2 regions of the Paenibacillus sp. FSL R5-0908 genome follow, and region 1 is predicted to be linked to the other one. Evidence: riboswitches for the same ligand, from Rfam matches in the RefSeq annotation. Region 1 holds a riboswitch; the other holds the start of a gene.

Region 1 (15,493 bases):
TGAAGCAGCGATTGCCGCCAGTTTTTTTGAAATTGTTCATCCAAATAGGGTTCATGGGGACTGAAATCAATATCCACTTCTAGCGGTTCTTTACCCCTGAACCAGTCATGTAATTGATCAACAGCTGAGTCTAGCAAGGACAGTGAAGGAGGTATGGGGCCCTCTGTTTCTATCTCCTTCGTTGATATAGTGACTTGCTTCCATGTACTAACTCGCGTCCCTCCCCGGCGGGAGGTAACTGTATAACCCCGGCTTAACAATTCCTCATAGACGATCTGTATAGTTGAGCGGGAGACACCTACGATGTGCGCAAGTTCGCGGGTAGGAATCAGTAGTTCTCCTGGTGCCCAGACTCCGCTAGTAATATTATGGATCGCTTGATCAAGCAATTGCTGCCAGATGGGTCTCTTATCATTACGAATTACTTTCATCATCGTACATACCTCCAAATAGAAACGCCAATCATAAAAAGCGATTTATGGATTGCTCTAAACAGCGAATTATGGATATTTTAATGCAATCCATTCATTGATATACTACCGTAACAACGCTGGTATCCGCAATTTAAATAAAAGGAGAGATTCGATATGAATTCGGTTCGTTACAAGACCAGGGAATGCCTAGATCAAGAGAAGATTGAAAGGTTCCTTCACCAAACGAGATTAGGTTATCTGGGGTTGGTTGATGGGAACCTCCCTTATGTTGTGCCACTTAATTATGTATGGACTGAAGGGAAACTGTATATTCACGGGGCTGGAGATGGAAGACGTAATCAGGTCATGCGTGATAATCCGGAGGTATGTTTTACGGTATGTGAGGAATACGGAACTATTACAGATCCGGTACCAGCCAAAACGGATACAGCTTATATGAGCGTAATGATATTTGGACAAGCAGAACCGATTTCAGATTTGGATGAAGCCACACATGTACTTCAGGAATTGATCAATAAATACGTACCGGGTTATTATAATCGCCCCTTGTCCAAGCAGCATGTGGAAAAATATAGATCGGCTGTATTTGGCGGTCCGGTTCAAGTTTATCGGGTAATTCCGCATCATATCACGGCAAAAGAAAGTCCAATTGAAGCAGAAAAAATGTATAAAAGGGGCATGGGTACTGGACGAGATGTTTAATCAATAAATACTGTTACAAGCGGAGTTACTCCAATTCCGCCTTTGGTAACGTATGCAGTCTTGCTTAACTTATTCGCCCATTAAAGCTCATCTTGGGTTTTCTTGCCCAAATAGGCGATGAATCTCACCTGTCATCAACACAATATCTGGCTGTAAACCATTAATACGATCAACAATTTTTGTGAGAACCTGCACATCTTTTACGCAGCCCAAATGTAGCTGCTGATCAGCACAATATTTAAATGATCTAATGAAGTGATTTTGCTTATTTAGGTCGGATAAGTATCCTATGCAATAGTTCCTTAACTGACCTATAAAGTTAACAATATTTGAATCAATTGTTATAGCTGAAGAGTATACAGTAGATATTGTATATTTCTCTTAAATAGAGCGTTCATAAAATTGGCCTCAAAATGATATGTAGAACCGTAATACAAAGAAGGTTAATTTTTTTGTGCCCTAGAACTAATTATAAAATATCGCAGATCATAATTTAATATGTCCATTCAGATTTTTGTCGAAAATTCCGATAAGAAACTATACCTATATAGAAAGGCGTGAAGTTATGGAGGTCCGCTATTTTAGAGTTTCTGAAAAAAAAGAATTGATGCAGGCTATACATTCGGTATGGGCAAACAACCACATATTAAGCAGAGATGAAAAGCTGCTCAACTATATGTTTTATGACAATCCAGCAAAGCAATATTGGGTTAATTCAGAAGAATATAGTTTTTTAGGAGCATGGTACGATAATAAAATCGTGGGTTTGTTAGGTGTTATGCCATTTGAAGTGAATAATAAAGGGAATATGGGTGTTGGATGCTCCTTGACGAATTGGATCGTACATCCCGATTACAGAAATACAGGGGCCGGTTTTGCGCTATTTCAAAAGGTCAAAGATCATAATCCCGAAATGATCCTATCTCTAGGTATTAACAGCACTGTGGCCAAATTATATAAGAAAATGAAGTGGGATGTCCTTGATAATGTACCTAGGTGGATAGGAATCGTCAATAAGCAGAAGACGATTGACAAAATGTTAAACGGAAATGAATTTCCATTAAGATATTGGAATGAGCTTAAGCCCTTATCCACAAGTACTAATTATCGAATTTCTGGTCAAATTAATGAAGAACGCTGGGATGAATTTTATAGTCGGTTTTTTTCGAAAAAAACCATTGGCTTTTCAAGGGATTTTAAATTTATTAAATGGAGGTACTTAGACCATCCTCAATTTAATTATCAAATTTTAACATGCGTTGATAAGGATGATAATTATAAAGGCCTAGCTATCGTTCGTATTGAATCGATATTTAACCAAACTGAACGAATTGGACGAGTCGTAGAATTCATTGCAGAGGATCAGGACAGTTCCGTTCTACTTGCCAATGCAATCTGTGAATTGGATCGTGACGTATTGTTTTTTGAATTCTATTGTTTTTCAACCGTCAGTACGTGGGGTCTGGAATCTATTGGTTTTAAACGAATTTTAGATAGTGCAAATGACTCTCTCGTAGTACCTACAAGATTCCAACCATTAGATTTAAAAATTACAAATATGATTGCAGCATTCTCGGTACAGTCTACGATTGTAAACCAACTTAATTATGCTAAGGAATCTTGTTTCTATATCACTAAAGGCGATTCCGACCAAGATAGACCCAATTAATCTAAACAAGGAGAAAAAAATGGAAGATATATCCATAATGTATCACTATGTGAGGGCAAAAGATTGGAAAGGGATTAATCCGTTAGAACCTAGAAAATTCGCAGAACAGATAGACATTTTACATAAATCTTATGAAATTGTTAGTCCGGAAGATCTACAAAAACCCGTTGGATTAAAGCCTAGGTGTGTATTAAGCTTTGATGATGGAACCAAAGATCAATATACAAATGCATTTCAGATAATGAAGAGCAAAGGAGTTCCCGGATATTTCACAGTAATGTCTGGTCCATTGAAGGAAGGAGTAATTCCTGTTTTTCATTTAGTACATATCCTGCTTTCCAATCATTCAGATGAAGAAGTCTGGGAAGATTTAAACAAGTTATATGATTTAAAAGAAGTACCGAAATTATCAGGAATATATAATTATGAACAAAATATTTACAGAAGATATAATAAGTATGCACTTAATTTCTTTTTAACTGAAAGTCAATCTAAGAATTATCTGACGGATAAGGCTTTGAAAATATTTGGTTCGAGTGAAAATCTTATTGATCAATATTATGTGAACAAAGAAGAATTTATGGAAATGAAGAACCAGGGAATGACGATAGGTGTTCATAGTTGTAACCATAATTCGTTTTTTGGCGATGGAGAAGAATTTTATAAATTGGAGATTGAACCCTGCGCTCAATTCCTGAAAAGTGAAATGAATATTACTCCTAATTGGTATACTCCTGCTTTTGGGGGGGGCAACAATTATAAAGAAATGTTTCGAGCTTTAGAACCAATATTGAAAGAAAATGGCTATAAAGGTGCTTTTGCTACGACACCAGGTAAGAATAAGGGGTTATCAAATTTTTGGTTGAATAGATATGATTGTATAAATGTTCCACCATTTAAACCGATAGGGGATTGAATAATCATATCCAAATGGAGGTGCCAGTATGGTTGTGATTAAAGGGATTGAGTACTATCTACCAGAACAAACTGAATTGAATAATAGTGGGGATAAGCTCACGGCTAAAATTGGCATTAATCAAAGGCATATTGCAAAAAAAGATGAATTTGCATCAGACTTGGGAATAGCAGCGGCAAATATATTATTCGAAAAGAATAATATAAGTCGGACAGACGTAGATTATCTAATATATTGTACACAGTCACCTGAGTATTATTTACCAACAACTGCGTGTATTCTTCAGGATAAATTGGGACTTTCTACATCTATTGGTGCACTTGATGTTAATTTAGGATGCTCTGGATATGTTTATGGATTATCTTTGGCAAAAGCACTAATCCAAACAGGACAAGCGAAAAATGTGTTATTTATTACGGCAGATACTTATAGTAAATTTATTAACAATCAAGATCGGAGTGTAAAGCCACTCTTCGGTGATGGAGCAACTGCAACTCTACTGTCTGAGAGCAGTAGCATTTATGGTTTACAATCTTTTGTATTTGGTACCGATGGAACTGGTATGAATAATTTAATAGTTCCAGCAGGCGGTCTCAGAAATCCAATTTCAGAATTTAATTTACAAGAGGAAACTGATTCATTCGGGAACGTCAGATCAAATAGCAATTTATATATGAATGGTCCGGAGATTTTCAACTTTTCTTTGAGAGAGGTACCCAAGTCCATTAATGAATTAATGGAAAAAGAAGGTTTTTCTATAGAGGACTATGATTTCTTTGTTTTTCATCAAGCAAATCAGTTTATGCTAGAGTATTTACGAAAGAAGTTAAAGATAGAAAGCCACAAGTTTTCCATACAAGTTAATGATTGTGGTAATACAGTATCATCATCCATTCCTATTGCACTTAAAAGGGAATTGTTAAATGGAAAGATAAAAAAGGGCGATAGAGTTATGATGGTGGGTTTTGGAGTCGGTTATTCTTGGGCAGCTACTTCCATCGTGTGGCATGAATAATACATTTTAGGAGGATTATAAAATGATGACAATTGAGGAGTTTAAAGAGTTATTTGAAGCGGATATTGTAATGGTATCAAAAGGTGAAGTTAACGATGAAACCGTGCTACAAGATTTATTAGATTGGGACTCCCTCGCGTACATAGCACTAGATGCCGCTTTGGACGAACACTTTGGATTTACACTGACTACGGATGAATTATTAGGTTTGAAGACATTTGGTGATATACTGCAATATATTAAGAAAAGTGTTTAGGTAGAGACCGATGAATCCGTATAGTCTAGAGGGTAAGTCAATTGTTGTATTCGGTGCATCATCTGGCATAGGCCAAGTAACTGCCCAGTTTCTCAGTACTTTAGGCGCTAGATTGATACTAACAGGTCGCAGCAAGGATAAGTTAATTGATACTCTTCAGAATATGGAGAACACAAAAGATCATCTTGTTAAGACGCTAGATTTACAGTATCCAGATCAAGTCAGGGATTGGCTGAAAGAAGTCGTTCAAGAAACAGGAACTAAGTTAGATGGTATGGTTTACTCAGCAGGGATTCATTATTTTACACCGTTGAGAAGTATTAATCATGATCATATGCAACAAATGTTAAATATAAATATAAACAGTGTAATCCAACTTTTAGGTAGCTTTTCTAATCGAAATATTACAAATGATAATAGTTCAGTTGTTCTATTATCCTCTATTTCTGCAATCGCAGGGGAAAAAGGGGCTGCAGGATATTCAGCTGCTAAAGGAGCTATAAATTCTATTGTAAAGTCGGCAGCAGTAGAATTAGCCCAACGGCAAATAAGAGTAAATAGTATAATGCCGGGCATTGTTGAGACGGAAATGAGTAAAAAGATTGAAAATAGCTTAGGGGAAGCAACATTTGCACAAGTTAAAAACAAACATCTTCTAGGGATCGGTAAACCTGAGGACATTGCTTTCTGTATCGGGTATTTACTTGCACCTGCTTCTAGATGGGTGACGGGAACTAATATGGTGATAGATGGAGGATACACTTTGTAACAACAGTACACAAAGCATCCTTTTAATTTTAGCGTTAGGCCTGTTACGGTGACCACAAAATAGGGCAAGTTTTAATCATAAAAAAACCCGAAAAGAAACGCTTTTTTGAGCGTGTATTCTTTCGGGTTTCTTTTTCAATTTTGGATAACATAATTTATTAATTTGTCATGTCAAAGATGAATCGGCCATTGAATTTTACTTCCGCAACGAATTGTAATGTTTCTTATAAATCTTTGCGAGTGCTATTAATCAAACCGACTAACTTTGTACCGTATCAAGAGTTGGAATATCAATGAATTCAGGAGGCAGCTCAATTATGACGCAGGTTCCGTCGCAAAAAATGGCAAGATAAGACTTGTTTAAATTCTTTTTTTCGCAACCGCTTTACAAACGATGCCATGATCTTTGCCGATTTCTTTTTGAAAAAAAGTTTGCCAATTCTATTTTTTATGTGCTTAGAATTTTGTCTGCACCAATTTGCTTTATATGTTCCATCTTTTCATCCGACGTGTCGATGGCCATTACGTTCTTCTGGTGTTATGGTTTATTTTATTTTTTATCCGGTATTCAATTAGAAGAAAAAAGGGAAAATGACCAATCCTGAGTTAGGGCGGAATTATTAACTAAAAGGTACCTATTCTATTATTGATTAATATATTCCATTTATAAATCAGAAATATTGTTTTTCGTGGGCATAAATAGTGTTATAACAAATGCGGCAACGGATAAAATCATCATGAAGTAGTAGGCGTCACTTGCCCCAAGAATCGATGTAAGGGATTTAAGAATCTCAGGAGTAGTGGAGGGATTGTTCAGCATCACTGTAGTAGCATGACTTGTTGCCTGCACTGTATAAATTGTAATTACGACAGCAGTACCAATGGCCCCGGCAATTTGGCGAACAGTATTGTTCACAGCTGTACCATGAGTGCCGAGTTGTTTGGGCAATGCATTTAGTCCGGCTGTATTGAGTGGCATAGTAATGAAGCTTAATCCAATTCGCAGGCCAATGGTACGAATCATTAGATAAGTATACGTGGTCGATTCAGATAAATCTGTTACCGCCCACATAGATGGAATAATAAACAGTAGGCCAATGATGAACAGCGGTTTCGCACCAAAACGGTCGTATAATTTACCGGTGACGGGTGACATGAACGCATTTACGAGTGCCCCCGGCAACAATAGTAGTCCTGCATCAAATGCTGTAAACCCGCGACCATTCTGCAGATAAATAGGCAATAAGATCATATCTGCGTACATCATCATTGTGATTAATACGTTAATAAGAGATGTCATCGTAAACACTTTATTTTTGAAGACCGACAGGTTTAGCAGTGGATCATCCGATTTGATTTGTCGAAGACAGAATACAGCTGTTACCGCGACTCCAATCCCTAAGGTCAGGATTACGATTACATCATCCCAGCCTTTACTGCCTGCACTACTGAAGCCGTATAAAATTAAGCCAAATCCGACGGTTGATAAAAGCACACTTACCACATCAAGCTTCGACTTAGACGTCTCAGATACATTCACTAAATACTTCAACGCCAAAGTTATTACAATGAGGACAAGTGGAATAAGCCCGATAAATAACCAGCGCCAAGAATGGTATTCGACAACAAATCCCGCGAGCGTTGGCCCAATAGCCGGAGCGAATATCATCGCCAGTCCAAGCAGTCCCATAGCGCTGCCACGTTTTTCAACGGGGAAGATCGCCAGCACAACACTCATCATGAGCGGCATTATAATGCCAGTACCGGCAGCTTGGATCATCCGTCCGATTAAGAGTAGACTAAAGCTCGGCGCTGCTGCACAAAGTATAGAACCGATTAATAAAAATGACATGGCACTTATAAATAATTGCCGTGTTGTAAAACGTTTCATTAAATAGGCCGTAATCGGAATCAAAATCCCGTTGATCAGCATAAATCCTGTTGAAATCCATTGTACGGTTGTTGCCGTGACATCAAAAACATCCATCAGACTACTTAAGGCGACATTTAAAAGCGTCTGATTGAGTGTGGATAAGAAACAACCAAAGATTAAGATGGTTAGTAAGATCCCTTTATTTATTTTCTTAGTGTCTTCTTGCATGTTGCAGTCCTCTCTTCATTGCTTTTTCGACATAGTGTCAATAAAATAAATCATATCAGGATTTATATAGTATTCCTATTTGCAATTTTATTGAAAATGTCGACTAATCGACAGAATAGGCAAATTAGTTGATGAAAGGCCATTTTAACGATAATAGAGGGATGAAATGACTGAACATAAAAGAGTTGACCCACGAGCTATTCGTTCAAAAAAGATGCTTAAGAACGCTGTATTTTCATTATTGGCCGATAATGTGGAGGTTTCGCAATTGACCGTCCAAAAAATCGCCAACCGTGCGGAACTAAATCGCGCAACGTTTTATTTGCATTATGAGGATATTAACGATTTATTGCGGCAGATCGTACATGAAATCTTCGATGACCTATCCATGAAGGTTGAACCGCTATTACAAATGAAGAGCAACAACGAACAGGAGCAGCTGGTCACCTTTTTAAATTATTTTTATGAATACCGGAAAGTTTTTGCTGTATTGATTGAGCATAAAGGCTTCAAAAAACATTTGACCAACCTGTTAAAAAGTACTGTCAATAAACGAAGAAACATGAGGAACATTGACTCTACTAAGGAGGTAGTCTCCGTTGATATTATTGCAGCCTCACTACTGGGGATTATTATGTGGTGGATTAAGGATGGCAACCAATATAGCGCTGAATACATAGCGGGGCAAATTACCCTGATGTATAAAAGAAGGTATTTATAAGGGCTTTTATGATATATTCAAGTAAAGTTTGAGTCCCTAGCCAATATTCATTAAAAAGGAAGTGCGAACAATGGATTTAGAAACGGTCATGCAAGAGCTTGAAGCTCTCGGCAAGGAACGCACCAAGAAAATATATCTATCCAATGGCGCGCACGAACCGCTTTTTGGTGTGGCCACAGGCCAGATGAAGCCTATCTTCAGAAAAATAAAACATAATCAACCCTTGGCCGAGCAGCTTTATGCTACGGGAAATTACGACGCTATGTATTTTGCCGGGGTGATCGCGGAGCCTAAAGCAATGACCGAGTCGGATTTTGAACGGTGGATTGCTGGGGCTTATTTCTATATGCTATCGGACTTTGTGGTGGCAGTAACGTTGGCGGAGACGGATATTGCGCAAGAGGTTTCTGATAAATGGATTGCAAGTGAGATAGAGCTGAAAATGTCGGCGGGCTGGAACTGTTACTGCTGGCTGCTCGGAAATCGCCCGGACAGTGAATTTTCCGCAGAAAAATTAGCCGCTATGTTGGAGCTTGCTAAAAATACGATTCATGATGCTCCTGAGCGAACGAAATACGCAATGAACAATTTCATTTACACTGTGGGCGTATCCTATCTGCCGCTTCATGATAAAGCGGTTGAGATTGCAAAGGAAGTTGGCCCGGTGGAAGTCCATACCAGTAGTGCAAAAAGCAAGATTTTGAATGCTTCAATTAATATTCAAAAGGCAGTTGATAAATCGCAGCTCGGCTTCAAACGAAAACATGTAAGGTGTTAGTCAGTGATGGACATCAATGATCTTATGGCTGTATGGAATCACGCCAATTGCAAAGTAGTTGATATTCGTCGGATGACCCATAGACCTGGCGAATCTATACCTTCCTATTACGTCCCCTCAAGGCTGTTTCTTATGTCGATTCGCGGTAATGCTACAGTTAATCTGGGAAGCGAAGTTCATCGTTTACAGCGCTTTACAGTGCTTCACGTAGGCAAAGGAACTGTGCTCAACATTGATGCAGGCAGCGAAGGGCTGGATTACTATAGCATTTATTATAAAGTGAGTATGCATCCCTCACTACCCTTAGAGATTGCTACGCTATACGAGGGTGCTCAACCCCTTGATCATTCGTACAGCATAACGCCTGACCATTCGGTAACGTTGTATCGTATAGTGAGCGAAATGTTTAAGGAGTGGGGAAAGCAGCAGCCGCTTGCGCGGTTGCATGTTCGCACTTTATTCCATCAGTTTGTGTATGAGCTACTCCATCAAATGTCAGTGCAAGGGGTTAATACGACTAAGCGCGATCTGGCCGCCCGAGTCGCCGACATCATTCATGAACATTATACGGATAACATTACGCTGGAATCATTATCGGAAAGCCTGAACTATAGCGTCCCCCATTTATCTTCCTACTTCAAAATCCGTACTGGACTTAGCCCGATTGATTACTTAATTAAGGTACGCATCGAAAAAGCGGTGGCACTGCTGCTGGAAACAGATGCTACGCTGAAGGAAATTGCAGTGGGTGTCGGTTATCAAGACCCTAGTTATTTGGGCAGGCTGTTCAAAAAGTACAAGGGAGTTTCCCCGATTAGCTATAGAGAATTGCATTCCAGAAAGAACAAACTAGAAGATAGTCCTGCCACAAACATAGAATCCTCCATTGTCGCCCTTGAATCATTTCACTATACTGATTATATTGATAACGATTATCAGTATCATTTTGATCAAGAGGGAGATTCATTCATGTTTAAACATTCAAGGCCTACGCTGGCATCGGTACTGCTGCTAAGCTTCATTTTGGTGCTGAGCGCATGTGGTACAAACGGGGCTAGGGAAAATGCTGCCTCACAGCAGCCGAAGACCAGAATCGTTAAAACGGTTAACGGTGAGGTGGAGATCCCCCTTCATCCCCAGAGAATTGTTGCAGGCGAATACCTTGGCAGCTTAATTGCGCTTGGCATTACACCTATCGGAACCTCCGAACATCATATTAAAAATCCATATTTTCAGGAGTATTTGAAAGACGTTGAGAATATAGGGGACGGGAATGGAAATGTAGAGAAAATTCTGTCGCTAAATCCTGATTTGATTATAATGGATGATTTCTATCCTGAGCTAAATGAGCAGATGTCAAAAATCGCACCTACGGTCGTTATTCCATACGCTTCCCTAAAAACGGTACATGAGGAAGTGGCTTATTTCGGAGAGCTGCTTAGTGAAGAAGATAAGGCAAAAACCTGGCTTGCAGACTATGACAGCCGTATGGCCAGTGCCAAGGAGAGCGTATTGAAGGTTGTGCCTGCAGACAGCACATTTTCCATTATTGAATGGTCTGAAAACAGCTTGATGGCCGTCGGAACAGACTTCGGTAAAGGTGGACAGCCGATCTATAATGGATTGGGATTTAAGCCTCCCGCGGATATCGCCGCCGAAATGGCCGATCCGGGCTGGGCTTCATTCTCTGCTGAGGTCTTACCAAAGTATGCCGGTGACTATGTCATTCTTACCTCTGACTCAAAAAAGCTGGATGAACTTAAAGCCGACCCGATCTGGGGCGCACTGCCAGCAGTCAAAAATGATCACGTATTTCTTTGGACAAGCGATCGTTCCGGCTACTGGGATCCAATAGCTATTCTGAGTCAGACAGAAGAGTTGGCGGATTGGCTGACAAGCCACTAATTGAGTGTGTTTCAAACATAAAGGGACTGTCTCAGGAGTAGAATTCTACAATGAGATAGCCCTTTTTTCATATTAACCATCAGCCAATCTTGGTCTGTTGGTTGCGATGTTTCCGAAGCAAGGCATGATATTCGCGTATTATGCATTTAAATTCAGCGGTAATTAATGTTATTGACAAAATATTTGACAATGATTAGTATTGAAAAATATTAAAAATGAAGTTAGCGGCATAACAATTAAATAATTCGCAAGCTATGATTGCTATGGATCACACTATAGCAGGAGCAGCTTCTGGAGAGACCGTGGGAGATTCCCCCGGCGCCGAAGGGTTCACAATCTCAGGCAAAAGGACAGAAGAGTACTAGATAATTCATTTGTTATTCTGATCATCGTCAGAATAAAGGAATGTATTTTATTTATTATTCTTAGACCTAAGAGATTGGAGCGTATCCAATCTCTTTTTTGTTATCATTTTTACTTGTTATTTTTTTCACATAAGGGGGAGTTCGAAATGGCAGCACAAGAATTAAAGAGAGATTTAGAGAATCGGCATGTTCAGCTCATTGCAATTGGTGGAACCATCGGTACCGGATTATTTTTAGGATCAGGTAAAGCTATACAGCTGGCAGGACCATCGATCATTTTTGCTTATTTAATCGTGGGTATCGCTATTTTCTTTGTAATGAGGGCATTGGGAGAACTTCTGTTGTCTAAAGCAGGTTATCAATCTTTTACAGACATTGCCGAAGACTATCTTGGACCGCGGGCAGCGTTTGTAACCGGATGGACCTATTGGTTTTGTTGGATCATGACGGCTATGGCCGATATTATAGCTGTCGGGGTCTATGTACAATATTGGTTTGATATCCCGCAATGGATACCCGCAGTCATTTGTTTAATTATTTTATTAGGACTCAATTTATTGACGGTAAAAAGCTTTGGCGAATTGGAATTTTGGTTTGCTTTAATTAAGGTAATCACTATTCTCGCATTGATTGCCATCGGGGTAGTTCTACTGGTGATTGGATTCAAAACAACTACCGGAACGGTTGCGCTCAGTAATATTTGGGCACATGGGGGAGTATTTCCAAACGGGATTTCAGGGTTCTTACTTTCATTTCAAATGGTTGTGTTTGCTTTTGTGGGTGTGGAATTGGTGGGCGTATCGGCAGCAGAGACTTCTAATCCAGAAAAAACTATCCCATCGGCGATTAATAAAATACCTTTACGAATTCTATTTTTCTACGTGGGTGCTATTATTGCCTTATTATGCATCAACGCATGGACAGAACTAAACCCGGCAGAAAGTCCTTTTGTTAAAACATTTAGTTTAGTGGGGATTCCGATTGCCGCGGGGGTTATTAACTTCGTTGTATTAACATCAGCTGCGTCCGCTTGTAACAGCGGGATGTTCTCAACAAGCCGGATTCTATACAATCTAAGCAGAAATGACCAGGCTCCAGCCAACTTTGCAAAGCTTAATAAAAATCATGTACCCAGTAATGCTTTATTTATATCCACGCTTGTCTTATCTGTAGGCGCTTTGTTGAGTAAGCTGATTCCGGAGACGGCTTTTGGCATCGTAACAACGATTAGTGCCATTTGTTTCATCTGGGTTTGGGGCGTCGTTCTAATATGCCATTTGCGATATAAAAAGACGAAGCCGGAATTGCAGGCCAAATCAAAATTCAAAGCACCGTTTACACCCTTTGTGAATTATGTTGTTCTAGCCTTGTTTGCAATCATACTCATAATTATGCTATTTGCTGATGAAACTCGTCCGGCCTTATTGTTGACGCCTTTATGGTTTATATTATTATTTGTTTTGTATTCAATAAATAGAAGAAAGAGGGAAAGAATAACGCTTGATCCAAGAGATCGTCTCGAAGGTATTCGGACTAACACGGAGATCCGGCATGATTAGTCGATGAAGGTGCTTGCTGATATTACAGTTAGATAGGCAGTCAGAGAAATCCACTATTCTTAAATCCTGCTTGGGTAAGCATATCCTTGATATCTCCCACAAACTCGCTCAGGCTGGCAGTGGAAGCATTTTGGAATCTGTTTTCACTGGGGATATTGCCAATTTGTTTTGTTAAATCCTCTTTCTATTCCTGTATCCAATCCTTACGAGTTGCTGCATTTTTAGCGAAGTTTAGTAAGATGCTACTCCAGTCTTTCCCGTTATTCTTCCATGTTTTTTATGTTGCTGAGCAAAAAAAAGCGGCAGTCTATGACGTTACTTCTCGTCCATAGGCGGGCCGCTTTTTTAATCAGTCTAAAAAATCTCCTCTATTTAAAATCCACTTTGATCAGTGCTATCTCACTATTCGTGCCAATTCGTAATGGCGGTCCCCAAGTCCCTGCACCAGATGTAACGATGACGTGAGGGCTGTTTGGATTCTTTTGATAGTGGCCATAATCTACTGTAAACATAGCATTAGTGATCAGATTTGCAGGGAATACTTGTCCTTGATGCGTATGTCCGCTAAGTATCAAATCAACGTCATCTGCGTATTCAATCCTATTGGTTGGTTGATGATCCATTACGATAACGGGCATATTTGTATCAATGTCACTCATCACCTCTGAAGTAATCGCTCTGGGGTTCCCTTGATTACCAATCGGTGAGGAATCCCTTCTACCCACAACAACGAATTGATTATCAATAACGACATGCTCATCATTTAGAAGTTTGATATTACTCTTATCTATAAAGTTCACGATCTGATCGTATGAGCGTCCTGCATCATGGTTACCTAAACAAGCATAAACCCCATAGGTTGACTGAATAGTGCTTAATAACTCTATTCCTTTGGAAGGATTAGAGAGCGCATAGTAGTTACCATTAAATATATCTCCTGTCATCAACACCATATCCGGCTGTAGTCCATTAATACGATCAACAACGTCTTCAATAAACTTTACATCATTTACGTAGCCTAAATGTAAGTCGCTGATCAGGACGATATTTAACTGATCTAATGAAGTGTTTTTATGTATTTGGAGCGGATAGGTGACTTCTTTTAAATGATTCGCATTATAAATCCCATAGGACACCAATCCTATGACTAGAATTAATACTACGGACCTTGTATGAAAAATAACACGTGCTGGTGTAGGAGAAGGGAGGACCTTAATCCACTTACTAATTAGTAAGATTACATCTGAAAGGATCAATAGCAGGAATAAATAGAAATAGATCCCCATCCAATAGTCTCCGAATTGACCAATAAAATTAACAATATTTGAATCGGTCGTCATAGCTGAAGAAGACAATAGTAAATTAATAATGATTGTTAATGCACATAAGCTGTAGATGACTCCATATATGATCCCGTTTATATTTGAAAATATATGTTGCAGCCATTTAAAAATCTTTCTCGCAATGTAATAGTTAGTTGCCGCGTACATAGCGAATATAAACAAAAATGCAAATACCATAGGGTACACCATCCTAGTACTTTAGATATAAGAACTAAAGTTAATACAATGATTATAGCAATAATTACTAATTTCAGAAATTAAATGAGGTATTGAGTTTACTGGGTTTTTCAGTTATTGTTTATTACTATTTCAGCTGATATAATTCTTATTTCGACAATAAGTTTACAAGTAAGATCACTATCGTAATGGTAAAATCAATTTAAAAGTGGTGAATTCATGAGAGAGTTCTACAGTCGGGTGAATCGAAAAACCTATTACATATTAATGTTAATGATCATCGTTCTTATGATGTTTGGATTAATACTATCTACTCTAGAGTTAGATGGGATTGATTTTGGTTATATCATTCATTTTTTATGTGTGGCGTTTCTAACGGTTTGTTTATGGATTTACCCTAAGCATGAGACACATACTTTTAGAAAGATTATCATTCTATTTGGATTTGCGTATTTTTATACGCTATTCTTTTTATATCCTCAAACTTGGACTACCTATATCCTCATTTGTCTTATTCCTGCACTCTCTATTCTATTTTTTGATTTAAAATTGTTCTATTTTTCCTTCGTTATAAATGGAATACTGATGGTAACTACATTTGGTTATATCCTCTTGATTGATAGAGGGGATCTATATACATATTTACATTATGATATTCTAGGGAATTTCATTAATATAATAGCGGTTCAAGTGTTATTATTTTTCATTTTTCAAATATCATTTAAACGGATGAAAAAACAGCAGCTTTATTATGAACAATTACAGCAATCTGAGCGTTTAAAGA
Region 2 (15,493 bases), 540 kb from region 1:
ACCAGCTGTGCTAGGCAAGCTTATTGTGGGAATCATACTGGGGCCTGCGGTACTGGGCTGGGTTCAGGATGGAGAGTTTATTCATTATATCTCTGAGATCGGTGTTCTACTGTTAATGTTCATAGCGGGGCTTGAGACGGATCTGGATCAATTGCGCAAGAACTGGAAATCAGCTTTTGCAGTAGCCGTCGGTGGAATTATATTACCCTTTTTGGGTGGGTTCGCCTTAGGAGAAATGTTTGGTTTTGCTTATCATAATGCCTTGTTTATGGGCGTTATTCTTAGTGCAACATCAGTTAGCATATCGGTGCAGGTGTTAAAAGATATGAATAAGCTGAACACACGTGAAGGCTCTACAATTCTGGGGGCTGCCGTAGTAGATGATATTCTGGTTGTTATTTTGCTCGCTGTTCTGATGAGCTTTTTCGGTACGGGGGCAGATGTTTCTATTGGTCTTCTAATTGGGAAAAAGGTGTTGTTCTTTGCCGTAGCGATTGTTGCCGGCTGGTTCATTGTTCCTCGGGTCATGAAATGGATGGCTCCGCTGAAGGTGACAGAGGCGGTCATTTCAGCAGCTTTAATGATTTGTTTCGCATTCGCCTATTTCGCTGAAATCATGGGGATGGCAGGAATCATTGGTGCCTTTGCGGCTGGGATTGCTATCTCGCAAACTTCCTTTAAGCATACGGTAGAATCCAAGCTCGAGCCGATTGCTTATTCGATTTTTGTGCCGGTCTTTTTTGTAAGTATCGGACTTAGTGTTTCCTTTGAAGGGGTAGGCAGTCAAATCGGCTTCGTGCTCTTGCTTACGGTGGTTGCCATTCTGACCAAGCTGTTTGGTGGCGGTCTGGGTGCGCGTCTTACAGGCTTTGATAACCACTCGTCTGCCATTATTGGGTCAGGGATGATTTCACGGGGGGAAGTTGCGTTGATCATTGCCGCCACAGGGCTGCAAAGTGGCTTGTTACAGCAACAGTATTTTACTTCGGTCATAATTGTTGTCATTGTAACTACACTTGTAACGCCGCCACTATTGAAATTTATGTTCCGTGATCCAGTACGTGCGGAAGGGAAATAAATCATAACAAAAGGGAGTCCTGTTGGCCATTTATATGGCTAACGGGGCTCTTTTTTTTATGCTCACGTTCAAGTTGCCATCATCAAGAAAAAGGACGGGGATCTGTCTGCAGAAGGGGAAAGTTCCCCGTCTTAAGACTGAGTACGAAACCAGCCGTAGGGCTGTTTTGACTTCAGCCAAAAATGACTAAACTAAATCTCGGGATGGAAATTAATACATAATCAAACAGACATAAGGGGAGTGCCAGAAATCATGTGGAGTGGAAGGGGAAAAAGAAAATGAAATGGTTAACAAAATGGTCGTTCGGTAACAAGGCTGCGGTGGGGCTTTTAGTAGTCATGGCTCTTGTGGTGGGAGGGATGAGCTACACTTCGCTACCGATGGAATTTATGCCAGAGGCGGATAATCCTCAAGTGACTGTAACTGTGCTGGGTCCTGGTCAGGATACACATGCTATGGAGACTAATGTAACGAAGCCGATAGAAGCTGGAGCAGCTTTTGTGAAAGGGAAGAAGGAAATACTGTCCACTTCCGGAGACGGATATGCGCAGGTGAATATTTTTTATGATTCGAAAACGAATATGAAGGATGCTGCGCAGGAGGTCCAGAAGGTCGTCGATTCATTAAAGTTCCCGGAAGGGGTAATGGCTCCTTTTGTACTTCAGTTGAATACCTCCATGATTCCTGTATCCCAGGTTACCCTTGCTTTTGACGAAGGCCTGACTAAAGAGAATCTTAAGCTTGCGGAAAAAACTATCATTCCAGAGATGCAAAAAGCTGAAGGGGTAGCAAACGTTGCTTTATATGGTAAGGTAACTCCGCAGGTAGGTGTTAAGCTGGACCCAAAGTTAATGGCTGAGAAGGGAGTCACGACTCCACAAGTATTAGGTTTACTTCAAGGACGTAATGTATCGGCATCCCTTGGGGAGCAAACGATTGGTGGGCAAACCGGCAATGTTAACGTAGTTTCTACGATAGATAGTATGGATACTTTAAAAAAGCTTCCTGTATCTGTGGGCGTAAAGCTGCAGGATATCGCTGCTGTCGAATTGAAGCAGGATCAGGAAAGTGTCAGCCGTTCGAACGGGAAAGACGTTCTATTCGCCATAGTGACCAAAGAGGCTAATGCGAATGCAGTCAGTGTCGGAGATAACATTCAGGCTGCCGTAGATCATATTAATAAAACCATTCCTAATGCAGAAGCAGCAGTGGTATTCAGTACATCGGATATGGTAGTTACCTCGGTGAACAGTATGATGCGTGAGGTATTGCTAGGTGCATTATTTGCGACGATTGTGATTCTGTTGTTCCTGCGTAACCTGCGGGCTACTCTGATTACGGCAGTATCCATTCCGCTTTCGTTAGCGGTCACCTTGTATCTGCTGAACATTTCCGGCATAAGCTTGAATATCATTACACTCGGGGGAGTCGCGGTTGCGGTAGGCCGCTTAGTCGATGATAGTATCGTGGTGATTGAGAACATTTACCGTAGGCTGCAAAAAGAACCTTTTTCCCGTGAAATGATTATTAGCGCAACTGGGGAAGTGGCTATAGCGATTACCTCATCAACCATTGCTACTGTAGCAGTATTTCTGCCGATGGGTCTCTTGCGTGGTAGTTTGCAAGCTTTCTTACTGCCGTTTGCTTTAACAGTGACCTATTCATTGCTTACTTCACTCGTAGTAGCTTTGACGGTTGTTCCTCTTTTAAGCTCATGGCTGCTGAGAAGAACATCAATGAAAGAACACGAACCTTCTAAATGGTTTATCCGCTTTCTGGACTGGAATCTTCGCCGTAAATGGGTTAGCTTATCGTTGGGTCTCCTGCTTCTGATTGGCTCCATTGCTGCTTATGTGACTATGCCCAAAGGGGCGCTCGATGCTTCGGATGCCAGCTATGTTTCTGTTCAGATGAATTATCCGAAGGATGTTCCTGTCAAAGATATTTTGGAAAAGGGAAAGCAGTTAGAACAAGATTTGATGAAGCAGCCACAAGCAGAAACGGTAATCATGCAATCAGGAAATAGTGCGGACGCCGCTAAGTGGGGGAGTGTTACCTCTGAAACCTTAGTGGACTATACCGTTGTTATGAAAAAAGGTGCAGATGCCCAGGCTTTTATTGATCATGTTCGTGAGGTAAAAGATTCATACACTGGAGCAACACTTGTTGCTAACCAAATGAGTATGATGGGATCCAGCTCTACCAGTGAATATATTGATATTGTCGGAGATAATCTTGCGGATATTACTACTGTAGCAACAGAAGTCACCGCTAAGCTGAAGACCGTAGAGGGAATTCAAAAAGTCAGCAGCAATATGGAGGACACGAAACCTGTATTTTCCTTTAAGGTAGATCCGGCGCAAAGTAATGCGCAAGAGATTTCAATGCAGCTGTCAGCGATGCTTAATCCGATTCCAATGGGGCAAATTGAGCTCGATGGTGACGCAGCAGGTGTAGTGTTAGATCCTATGGTTCAGCCGCAAACGGAGCAGGATTTAAAAGCGCTGACGCTAATGACGGCTGAGGGGCCGAAGCTACTGTCTCAGCTCGCAACTTACGAGGTTCGGAATGAACCGGCAATGTTGTTCCATAAAGATGGGAAGCCGTATGTACGAATTACAGCAGAGGTTGATCCGAAGAAGGTGTCTGAGATCGGTGCGAATATTAAAAAAGAAACCGATAGTCTTACACTTCCGAAAGGCGTGACCTTATTTGCAGGCGGAGCGTCAGTTGATCAGTCAGAGGATTTCAACGACCTGGGTATGACGGCATTGATCTCCATCGGGTTGGTGTATCTGATCATGGTACTCACCTTTAAAACCCTTCGGGCTCCACTGGCGATTATGTTCTCCTTGCCACTCGCGGCGATTGGTGCAATTGTTGGACTTATCGTGTCCGGTGTAACGCCTGACTTCACAGCTCTATTTGGGGCGTTGATGTTAATAGGTATTGTTGTTACGAATGCCATTGTGCTCATTGACCGGATTAAGCAAAATGAAGCCAATATGAGTATCCACGAGGCTATTCTAGAAGCTGCCGGAACACGGATGCGTCCGATTCTCATGACGGCGATTGCCACCATCTGCGCCATGACGCCGCTGCTGTTCGGCCATGCCGAGATGGGCAGCATCGTCTCGCAAAGCTTGGCGATTGTGGTCATTGGCGGCTTAACCGCAGCAACACTGCTTACGCTGATTGTAGTGCCGGCGATTTACGAGTTGTTCTACTTCCGTAAATCGGCAAAAGAGCGTAAAGGAGCAGAAAAAACTAATGCTCCGGCGCTTTAAATAAGCAAACGGCAAGCCTCCGGGTTAATGGGGCTTGCCGTTTTTTTTGTTTTGTTACAAATCCTTATAATTATGGAATCAGCTTGTCTACACATAGCCAAAACTTTGTTTAGGAAAGGCTGAAAGGCGCTTCGCTAGATTGCAATATCCCCTCTGAAATAAATATTTATTTTTTAATTTTAAATATTGCTATTTTTACAACAATGTACAGAGCATTTAACATAATTATTAAAAAAGATATTATTGGGAATATTCTATTTATCGCAGAAAATGCCAATATAAATAATGAAAACAAAAGTAAAAATGGAATAGACTTTGTATACTTTCTACTGAAAATCCCTACTAAACTCTTGATGAAATTCATTCCTTTCAGAGTAACAGATATAAATATGTTGAGCATGATTTCTCGCTAGTCTCAGACCCAATGTAAAATTTTTTTCTATTCAACGAATATCCCTATTTTCATAGAAAAAATGGATTTCGTATATATTCTAGGTAGGATATAGACAAGTGGTAATTGTTATGCTCTATTCTTTTTTGACGAAATTTAAAGAATACAGGACAGGTGAAAAGTTCTTATAAAATAATCGGCCATAGAAAAATAACCCAAACAATGTTATTTCAATTCTTACTAATCTCCCACAAACCTAACGACTTATGTCATTGTTTTCCTTTGAAGGGAGTGATATGATATGCCCTGTTTCATTAATACCATAAGTTGGGAGAATGGATTGTTTGAATATTCTTGAATGCGAATGAGCTTGGTTTACAGTAGATGATGTAGATAAAAATTTTAATAATTCCTTGTGTGAATTTTACCAACCCTGGAATAACCTCAAAACAGAAAAATCCTTTTCTATAGAAGAGCTGGTTCCCTACGAGATTTTGGTTGAAGTATTACATTCAGAATTGGCGAAAGTAACGGAATTTCTCTTATTGCCCTTTGTCTTTTTCTTAACAGATCGAGCCGGTAATATTATTAATATTGTCAGTCCATTCGAAACGTTTCAGGAGAAAGTAGATCATTATGGAATTAGGAGTGGAACTAATCTTTCGATGCAAGTCTCTGGAGTGAATGCAGTTTCTTTAGCGATGGAGGTTGAGTCAATTGCAGTAGTGCGTGGAGAAGAGCATAGTATGCCAATGTTTAAAGAGTGGAATTGTGTATGCGCTCCTATAATGATAAATGATTGTATATGTGGATATATAGACATCTCATTCGAAGCCGAGAGGCAACTTGGTTTTTCGATTCTCTTTATTAAACAATTATCCGAAAAGATTGTGTTGAAGTTGAAGGAACAAAGCCCGAAGTTAATTGAGTACAGATTTCAGGAGAAGTGTGACACATATGGATTATCTCCTAGAGAGAGAGAGGTAGCGTATCACTGGTCGCTAAGAAGAGGGGCACTGCAAATTTCCAACGATCTTAATGTGAAAGAGGGAACTGTGCGGAATATCGTTAAGAGTATTTACAGTAAGATGAATATCAGCGAGAGATGGGAATTGATAGAGATACTTAAGTTATAAATTTAGATAATAAACATCAAATATTCATTTGTACATAAGATGTAAAAGCCATCTTCCGAAATTATCAACAACGGAGGATGGCTTTTATCTGTCTAGAACATTTTTTGAAGAATGTTTACCCGCAAGAACAATTCAAAACTGGCTTGCGCGCGGCCTGTGTCTCATCCAAACGGCTAATCTCTGTGGTATGCGGTGCGTTGATTACGATTTCCGGTGTCTCCTGCGCTTCTTTCACAATCTGAATCATCGTATCGATGAAGCCGTCCAGTGTTTCTTTACTTTCGGTTTCCGTCGGCTCGATCATCATGCATTCCTCAACAGTCAGAGGGAAGTACACGGTTGGCGGGTGGTAGCCGAAGTCGAGCAATCGTTTAGCAACGTCTAAGGTGCGCACGCCATATTGCTTGAGGTTTTTGCCGGACATCACGAATTCATGCTTACATACACCCGGATATGGGATTTCAAAATACGGTGCCAGACGGTGCATCATATAGTTCGCATTCAACACGGCATTTTCGGATACCTCACGCAGTCCGTCTGGACCATAGGTGCGGATATAGGCATAGGCACGTACCAGAATACCAAAGTTTCCATAAAAAGCTTTCACGCGTCCAATGGATTCAGGACCACCGAAGTGAAGTGAGAAGCTGCTATCTTCATTCTTCACCACAGTAGGTTGTGGCAAGAATGGAATGAGGATAGATTTTACGCCGACTGGTCCGGCTCCAGGGCCGCCACCGCCATGTGGGGTACTCATTGTCTTATGCAAGTTCAGATGTACAACGTCAAAGCCCATGTCGCCAGGTCGGGTAATGCCCATAATGGCATTGGAGTTGGCTCCATCGTAATAGAGTAGGCCGCCTGCTTCATGCACGATCTCAGCAATCTCGACGATTTGGGTTTCGAACAAGCCGAGTGTGCTTGGATTAGTTAGCATTAGTGCGGCTGTGTCGCTACCGACGGCTGCTTTCAGTGCTTCAAGATCGACCATTCCTTTATCTGTGGAAGGGATCGTGATCGTTTCAAGTCCTGCTGCTGAGGCACTAGCAGGATTGGTTCCGTGCGAGGAATCCGGCACGATAACCTTAGTGCGGGTCTCACGGCGACTTTCATGGTAGGCGCGGATCATCATGAGGCCGGTCCATTCACCATGAGCACCTGCGGCAGGCTGTAAGGATACTGCATCCATGCCCGTCAGCGCGGACAGATCATTTTGCAGGGTATACATTAATTCCAGTGCGCCTTGAATACTTTCTTCTGGTTGGTAGGGATGAATTTTGGCGAAGCCGGAGAAGCGGGCAACATCTTCGTTAATCTTCGGATTGTATTTCATCGTGCATGAACCGAGTGGATAGAAGCCATTGTCTACACCAAAGTTGCGACGTGAAAGAGAAGTGTAGTGGCGAATGACATCCACTTCCGATACTTCTGGAAGTACGACGGGTTCGCTACGGAGTAAACCTGATGGAATCAGGGACTCCAAGGTTTCTTCCTGTGGCACATCGCATAGTGGCAAAGAATAGGCCGAACGGCCGGGACGGCTTAATTCAAAAATTAGACTTTGCTCCGGTTTCATAAACAGCCCTCCAGTGCGCTAGCGAATTGGTCGATTTCGGTTTTGCTTCTTTTTTCCGTTACGGCAACCAGCATATGTCCAGCAAGTTCAGGATAATCACGGCCCAGATCATAACCCCCAAGATAACCTTTCTTCAGCAGCTTCGAATTAATAGAGGTCACACTGCTGCCTTCAGGAAGCTTCACGACAAATTCGTTAAAGAATGGGGAGGAGAAGGCAAGTTCAGCACCTGTTAGTACGCTAAGTTTATTAGCAGCGTAATGGCTTTTGCGAATATTTAGCTCGCCTACTTCACGCATGCCTTCTTTGCCCATAACGGACAAGTAGACGGATGCGCAGAGAGCCAGCAGCGCCTGATTGGAGCAGATATTCGATGTCGCTTTTTCACGACGAATATGCTGTTCACGCGCTTGAAGTGTAAGAACGAAGCCACGTTTACCGTTACGGTCTACCGTTTGGCCAACGATCCGGCCTGGCATGCGGCGCATCAGGTGATCAGCTACGGCAAAGAATCCGCAAGTTGGACCCCCGAGAGCAGCTGGAATACCGAGTGGCTGAGCGTCACCGACTACGATGTCGGCTCCAAGTTTGCCCGGAGTTTCAAGTACACCAAGAGCTATTGGGTTCGCGCTGACTACAAGAAGACCTTTAACCGCGTGAATCAGCGGCTCAACCGAGCGAAGATCCTCGATGCTGCCGAAGAAGTTAGGCGATTGAATAAGCACTGCGGCAGTATCTTCATCGATAGCTTCAGCAAGTTTAGCTTGATCGGTAAGACCGTCTTTATAGTCAATCTCCACCACCTCCAGACCCCAAGCATTAGCCGAAGTACGTAGCACTTGGCGAGCCTCAGGATGAACGGTACGGGAGACGATTAATTTTTTGCGTTTGGTAGCGCCAGCCGCGAGAACCGCTGCTTCGGATAAAGCTGTAGCGCCATCATACATACTGGCATTGGCAACTTTCATACCGGTTAGTTCGCAAATGTAGGATTGGAATTCGAAGATCGCTTGCAGCTCACCTTGGCTGATCTCCGGTTGATACGGAGTGTAGGCAGTGTAGAATTCAGAACGGGAAATGACATGGTTGATGACCACAGGGATGTGATGATCGTATAATCCGGCGCCGAGGAAGCTGGCGTGAGAATCAAAGTCGGCATTTTGGTCAGCCAAACCTTTCATGTGGCGCAGCAGGGCGTATTCATCGAGTGGTTCAGACATCGGCATAGTGCCTTGGTAACGTACCGCTTCAGGAATATCGGAGAACAGCTCATCTAAAGACTGAATCCCGACGGCCTCCATCATCTCTACGCGGTCCTGTTCTGTCATGGGCAGATAACGGTGCTTCATTAAGGTTTCACTCCTTGGCTTTTTTAAAATATAAGAAAGTACAATTTTCACGCTATACTTTATTCTTCTATTTCTCGCTTAAAAGCTCACCGTCCTTATATGGACGCTAAAGGCGTTTATACTTGTAAAAAGGGGCCTTAATCACTACAGCCTTAAGCTGCTTACCGCGTATCTCCACGTAAACCTCTGTGCCTATTTCACTGTAATTAGCATCAAGCAAAGCCAACCCCAGGTTACGTTTCAGCGTAGGGGACTGTGTTCCGGTTGTGACCTCACCAATCTTAACGCCATCTGCCCAGACAGGATAATGGGAGCGTGGAATGCCTCGATCAATCATTTCTAGGCCGATAAGGCGTCGGGGAATGCCAGCTTCTTTTTGCTGTATTAGTGCATCGCGTCCGATAAAGTCTATTTTGTCCAGCTTCACGAAGAACTGTACTCCTGCTTCAAGCGGGGTGATGTCAGCGGATAGCTCCTGACCGTACAGTGGTAATTTTGCCTCAAAACGCAGGGTATCCCGTGCACCCAGTCCAGCAGGTGTTAATCCGTGGGGCGCGCCTGCTGCAAGCAGTCCGTTCCATAACGTTTCTGCACCTTCCAGCGGAGCGTAAATCTCGAAGCCATCTTCACCGGTATAACCCGTACGGGAGATAAGTACCTCTACACCGCAAACGGTGGCGCGTTCGATGAAATGGAAAGGCTTGAGTGTTGAAATAGGAGCATCAGTAACTTCCACGAGAATGGTTTCTGCCAGAGGACCCTGCAAGGCGAGCAAAAGCGTCTCGTCAGAGACATTAGTAAGCGTGACTTCGCCGAATTCAGAGGTCAAATGCTCTTGCAGCCACTGGAAGTCTTTGTCGATGTTGGAGGCATTAACGACGAGCATATAATGCTCTTCGCTTAGGCGATACACGAGTAGATCGTCGACAACTCCGCCATTTGGATAACACAGCAGCGTATATTGCGCAGCACCATCTGTGAGGCGGCTGACATCATTGGTTGTCATTTTTTGCAAAAAGGCTTCTGCACCGCTCCCAATCACCATGAATTCACCCATATGCGAGACATCGAACAGCCCAGCCTGCTGGCGAACGGCTTCATGCTCTTTTACGATACCTGTAAACTGTACTGGCAGCTCCCAGCCACCGAAGTCAATGCATCTGGACTCCGCATAAGCGGAATAGAGATCATAAAAAGGTGTTCTTCTCAAAGCATCCATGTCGTCACTCCCTTTGAACTGATTACATACGAAAAAAGGACAGGCAGAAGCAATCATGCATAAATGCACAAATCGCTTTCTGCTCTGTCCTTTGTACCTGAGAGTTACCCTGCCGTAACTAGCTTGCAGGTTTCCCCGTTGGTGATCTGACGCATCTAGCCTTGCGTCTGATGCTCTCCAGAGATACGTCCGACAAAGGTCCTTTTGCCTGAGAGATTCACCCCTGTTAGGGCTTACTCCTTCGGCGCCGTCTTCAAGTGAGACAGTCTCTCCCTATGCCATCATCCGCAACTATATTTATTTCAAATATAAGAAAGTATATGGTTCACATTATACATTATCCTTATATTTCTCCGAGAAACGGCGATTGCCTATAAAAAGACGACAACGTCGTTTCTTCTTGTATGTCTCCATTAAACGGGTATAGTCGGGCTCTGTCAACAAGAAAAAGTCGAAAAAATGACAAATTTTAATTTCCTGTTAGTAATATTGACATTGTGAGCCGGGATAACTTAGGCTATAACTAAATTTAGAACTCCAAATTGGAAATGAGGCGGCTTGAAATGAGTGAAGTATTAGACAACCTTCTTTACAGCGAAGAGCATGAATGGGCACAGCAAGTAGAAGGGCGAGTAGTACGTGTTGGGATTACGGACCATGCTCAGCATTTATTAGGCGACATCGTATTTGTTGAGTTTCCTGAGGTGGGATCGACCATTTCGGCCGGTGACAGCGTAGGCAGTATCGAATCCGTTAAGACGGTATCGGAATTGTATTCGCCCGTCTCTGGGACGGTTACCAAGGTGAATGATGGATTAGAAGCTAGTCCGGAGCTTATCAATGATCAGCCATATGGCGGGGGTTGGATTTTTGAGATTGAAGTTGATGGAGAATATGCTGATGCTGTAAAAGGTCTGTTAGATGCAGCTGGTTATAGCGCGTTAGTTGCTGAATAATTGGAAATTGGGGACGGGAAATAGTCTGATCAAGTGTGATGTTTTTAGCAGCAAGTTTCTGTGATTTGGGGACTTGCTGTTTGTGTTTCTTATGTAGATTGTGCGAGTATTCGTAAACCTAGTCGAGTGGTTTGAGGGTCTAGTGGAGTATGGAATTAGGGAAAACCTCCCTCATTTTAGACGATTATAGCGTGAGAGTTAGGGTATTAGGGAATTCCTCCCTAATCATCTCGGTAAAACCACTATTTCAGACTAAAAAGAGTAATAATCAGGGAGAAATCCCCTCATTCCGCGATTGGATACGATAATAGGTGAATAATCAGGGAGGTTTTCCCTAATTAAATTGGATGAAGCCCCTTGTTAGCTCAATGTGGTAATTGCAAAGGCCCCTACCGCCGAACTTAGCTCTGAGCGCAAACAACTATATTTTATTCCACCTCTTGAAGCTGTCGAAGGACAATGATCTCTACGCGTCGATTTTTCTGTTTGCCTGCTACTGTAGTATTATCTGCTGTTGGTCGGGTATCGGCATAACCTGCATATTGAAAAGTGTCCGGGTTCAGTCCTTCATTATCTAAGAAAAAGCGCAGCACAGAAAGCGCACGAGCACCCGATAGCTCCCAATTGTCGTTATAGCGGGAAGCTGATGACACTGGTGTATTATCCGTATGTCCTTCAATGCTGATCGTTGCCCCGATATCTTTAAATAAGCCAGACAACTGCTGAAGAGCAGGAAGGGCTGGTGACTTCACATCTGCTTTACCCACATCAAAAAGAAAACGGTCGCTGAGCGTGATTTCTATGCCCTGCGGTTTGTCGGCTACAAATATTTGTTCACCGAGATTATTCTCCTCCACATAGTGGGTGATCACACCCATTAACTCAGCAAGCTTCGCCTCTTGTTCTCGAAAAGCCAACTCCCGTGCTGAAGGTGTTTCATTCTCCGTTTGTTCATCAGAACCGTCATTTGGTTTTGCAGTTGCGTTCGCATTCCCATCTGTACTCTCTGGTTTGTTGTCAGGGGTCTGTCCAGCATCTAAAATACCATCTCCGCCTTCAAGAACAGTGCTGCTCGACTTGAAAGTCTGGGATAAAGAGCCGGTTACGATATTGTATTTGTCAGTGTCCAGGCTGCTCATCGCATACAATATAACGAAAAATATAAGTAAAAGCGTAATTAGATCTGCGTAAGTAATCATCCAACGATCACGGCTTTCTCGATTCTCTACCCGCCGTTTGCGCCGGTCTCTTTGTCTCATATAAAACCTCTTGCTTCTGCACGGTCATCTGTGGTGGTGTCTGAAATGAAGGAGTTCAGTTTTTTACGCACCAGCAGCGGATGATCCCCGTTCTGTAGAGAAAGAATGCCTACTAGCAGCATCTCCATGCTATGCAGCTCACTTTGGCTGCGGGATTTGATTTTGGAAGCAATGGGTAAAAATATTAGATTAGCGATGGCTACTCCGTATAGTGTTGCAGTGAACGCTACTGCGATAGAGGTACCTAGATTTGAGGGGTCTGTAAGGTTGCCCAGTACCCTAATGAGTCCCATAACTGTACCGATGATCCCCATCGTTGGAGCATATCCGCCAGCGGCTTCAAAAATCTTGGCGTAGCTTTCATGCTTCAATTCTTTCGCATCCATTTCCAATTCTAAAATCTGTCTTACCTGCTCAGGGTCAGTGCCATCGACGATAAGCAACAGTCCTTCGCGCGTAAAAGAATCGGGATGTGCTTCCGCTTGTTTTTCGAGCATTAAAACGCCGCCGCGGCGGGCCACTGTGGCCATTGCGATAAGCTCTTCTGCTTTCTCTTCATCACGTTCAGGATTGCGGCCAAAAGCCATGCGCAGAGCGGTGGGGATGGAGCGTAGCTTAGCTGCCGGGAAGCTGATCATTACGGCGGCAATCGTACCTCCAAATACAATCAAAGCTGCATTAAGCTGCAGCAGTCCGGAAAGGCTTCCGCCTTCCCAGAGGTAGCCGCCGATTAGCGCAGCCAGTCCGGCCACTAGGCCGATTATTGCGGTAATATCCATGCTTCAAGCTCCTAACATTTCTGTGTATTATGGTTTGCATCGATCTAAGCAACACTGTATAATGAACGGGAACACATATTCTTATCTTCCATATTTTTTACTGTCGTATGGAGAGAGAAGATTCAGACAACAATTATAATATATTAATCTAGTTTAGACGATAGAGGGGAGTCGGGCAAATGAGTGATATTGTCGTCAGTACGAAGACTTTTGAATTGGAGTCCGAGTATACACCCCAGGGCGATCAGCCTCATGCCATAGATGAATTACTACAAGGCATCCGGCAGGGTAAGAAGCACCAGACGCTGCTGGGAGCGACAGGTACAGGGAAGACCTTTACTGTCGCGCAAGTTATTTCCAAATTAAATCGCCCCACGCTGGTTATTGCGCATAACAAGACACTGGCTGCCCAGCTGGCAAGTGAGTTTAAGGAGTTTTTCCCGAATAATTCGGTAGACTATTTCGTCAGCTACTACGACTATTACCAACCAGAGGCGTACATTCCCTCCTCCGATACTTATATTGAGAAAGATTCCAGCATTAACGAAGAGATTGATAAACTTCGCCACTCCGCGACAAGCTCCTTGTTCGAACGGCGTGACGTTATTATTGTAGCGAGTGTGTCTTGTATTTACGGTCTCGGTTCACCAATGGAATACGGAAGCTTGCTATTGTCCTTGCGGGTTGGGATGGAGAAGCCGCGCAATGAGATTCTGAGCAGACTGGTGGATATTCAATACCAGCGCAATGATATCAATTTTGTACGCGGAACATTCCGTGTACGTGGTGATGTGGTTGAAATTTTCCCGGCCTCTCAGGGTGAACATGCGATTCGCGTTGAATTGTTTGGCGATGAGATTGAGCGGATCACTGAAATTGATGTTTTAACGGGTGAATTGATCGGTGAACGCGACCATGTCGCCATTTTTCCGGCTTCTCACTTTGTTACCAAGGAAGAAACGATGCGTGTAGCAATAGTCAATATTGAACGGGAGCTGGAAGAGCGGCTGACCGTGCTTCGTGACGCAGGCAAGCTTCTGGAAGCGCAACGTCTGGAACAACGGACACGTTACGACATTGAGATGATGAAGGAAGTGGGTTTCTGTTCGGGGATCGAGAACTATTCCGGGCCGCTAACCTTCAGGGAGCCAGGAGCAACTCCATATACGTTAATGGATTATTTTCCTGATGATATGTTAATCGTCGTAGATGAATCCCATGTTACCCTTCCGCAAATTCGGGCGATGTATAACGGTGACCGGGCGCGTAAGACAGTGTTGGTAGAGCATGGTTTCCGCTTGCCGTCTGCACTGGATAACCGTCCGCTTCAGTTCGAAGAGTTCGAAGATAAAGTGAATCAAATCATATATGTCTCCGCGACACCTGGACCTTATGAAATGGAACACTGCGAGACTATGGTGCAGCAGATTATCCGTCCGACTGGTCTATTGGATCCAATCATAGAGGTTCGGCCTACAGAAGGCCAGATCGATGATCTGATTAGCGAAATCCGTGACCGGGTTGAACGCGATGAACGTGTACTCGTTACCACTTTGACGAAGAAGATGTCGGAGGATCTGACAGACTACTTTAAGGAAATCGGTATTAAGGTTCGTTATATGCACTCTGACATCAAAACACTGGAACGGATGGCGATCTTGCGGGATCTTCGTCTCGGTACGTTCCATGTACTGGTAGGGATTAACCTTCTGAGAGAAGGTCTCGACCTACCGGAGGTATCTTTAGTTGCAATTCTCGATGCCGATAAAGAAGGGTTCCTTCGTTCCGAACGTTCACTAATTCAGACGATTGGCCGTGCGGCTCGTAACTCTGAGGGTCGTGTAATCATGTATGGTGATCGGATCACTGATTCGATGGAGAAAGCAATGAGCGAAACATCGCGCCGTCGCGCCATTCAGATTGCCCATAATGAGAAACATGGCATCACCCCAACCACTATTAATAAAAAAGTGCGTGACATCATCGAGGCAACGAAGGTTGCTGAGTCTAAAGCTGATTATCTCACAGGTGTTGGTGGCAAGATGAATAAGAAAGAAAAACAAAGTCTGATCCAGCGTCTGGAAGCTGAAATGAAGGACGCTGCCAAGAACCTGCAATTTGAACGCGCGGCAGAGCTACGCGACGCATTGCTGGAGCTTCGGGCTGAGTAATAAACCATCAATGCATCACCGATATTTAAAATAGGTATTGAACGGTGCTGTCCTAGACCGTTCTTTTTGAATCAATAGAGGGTCGCGTATCCCGCGATGTTTATCGCACTTAAGCGTATCCGCAGGGACAGCGCCCGAAATGCACTTGGCACTTATGCGTATCCCGCAGGGACAGCACCATGCAACGTCTATGACAGTTGCATGTACCTAGCTTTAGTTAGTGCGGTAACGTCCAAGTGGTCCCGTAGGGATAAGCGCTCTGAGCATTATAGTCACTAAGTTACGTCCCACC

The links. A riboswitch is a leader RNA that binds a small molecule or an ion and turns the genes downstream of it on or off. The one in region 1 is predicted to bind glycine.
Region 2: it holds a riboswitch for glycine, as region 1 does, so the genes downstream of both, gcvT (glycine cleavage system aminomethyltransferase GcvT) here and MKZ09_RS33470 (amino acid permease) in region 1, are expected to answer to the same signal.

The regions. Positions count from the first base shown of each region.
Region 1 covers NZ_JBBOUV010000001.1:7,319,853-7,335,345, reverse strand. Annotated here, with positions in the region: gene pdxR (MocR-like pyridoxine biosynthesis transcription factor PdxR) at 1-434, opposite strand, end outside; gene MKZ09_RS33520 (pyridoxamine 5'-phosphate oxidase family protein) at 588-1,136, shown strand; gene MKZ09_RS33515 (GNAT family N-acetyltransferase) at 1,702-2,805, shown strand; gene MKZ09_RS33510 (polysaccharide deacetylase family protein) at 2,825-3,721, shown strand; gene MKZ09_RS33505 (3-oxoacyl-ACP synthase III family protein) at 3,750-4,736, shown strand; gene MKZ09_RS33500 (acyl carrier protein) at 4,759-4,992, shown strand; gene MKZ09_RS33495 (SDR family NAD(P)-dependent oxidoreductase) at 5,003-5,761, shown strand; gene MKZ09_RS33490 (DHA2 family efflux MFS transporter permease subunit) at 6,425-7,861, opposite strand; gene MKZ09_RS33485 (TetR/AcrR family transcriptional regulator) at 8,028-8,582, shown strand; gene MKZ09_RS33480 (DNA alkylation repair protein) at 8,653-9,360, shown strand; gene MKZ09_RS33475 (AraC family transcriptional regulator) at 9,367-11,265, shown strand; glycine riboswitch at 11,547-11,629, shown strand; gene MKZ09_RS33470 (amino acid permease) at 11,777-13,189, shown strand; gene MKZ09_RS33465 (metallophosphoesterase) at 13,558-14,709, opposite strand; gene MKZ09_RS33460 (sensor histidine kinase) at 14,929-15,493, shown strand, end outside.
Region 2 covers NZ_JBBOUV010000001.1:6,784,848-6,800,340, reverse strand. Annotated here, with positions in the region: gene MKZ09_RS30940 (cation:proton antiporter) at 1-1,078, shown strand, start outside; gene MKZ09_RS30935 (efflux RND transporter permease subunit) at 1,357-4,365, shown strand; gene MKZ09_RS30930 (helix-turn-helix transcriptional regulator) at 5,251-5,892, shown strand; gene gcvPB (aminomethyl-transferring glycine dehydrogenase subunit GcvPB) at 6,008-7,468, opposite strand; gene gcvPA (aminomethyl-transferring glycine dehydrogenase subunit GcvPA) at 7,465-8,817, opposite strand; gene gcvT (glycine cleavage system aminomethyltransferase GcvT) at 8,924-10,036, opposite strand; glycine riboswitch at 10,223-10,321, opposite strand; gene gcvH (glycine cleavage system protein GcvH) at 10,600-10,992, shown strand; gene MKZ09_RS30905 (flagellar motor protein MotB) at 11,421-12,251, opposite strand; gene MKZ09_RS30900 (flagellar motor protein) at 12,248-13,030, opposite strand; gene uvrB (excinuclease ABC subunit UvrB) at 13,210-15,201, shown strand.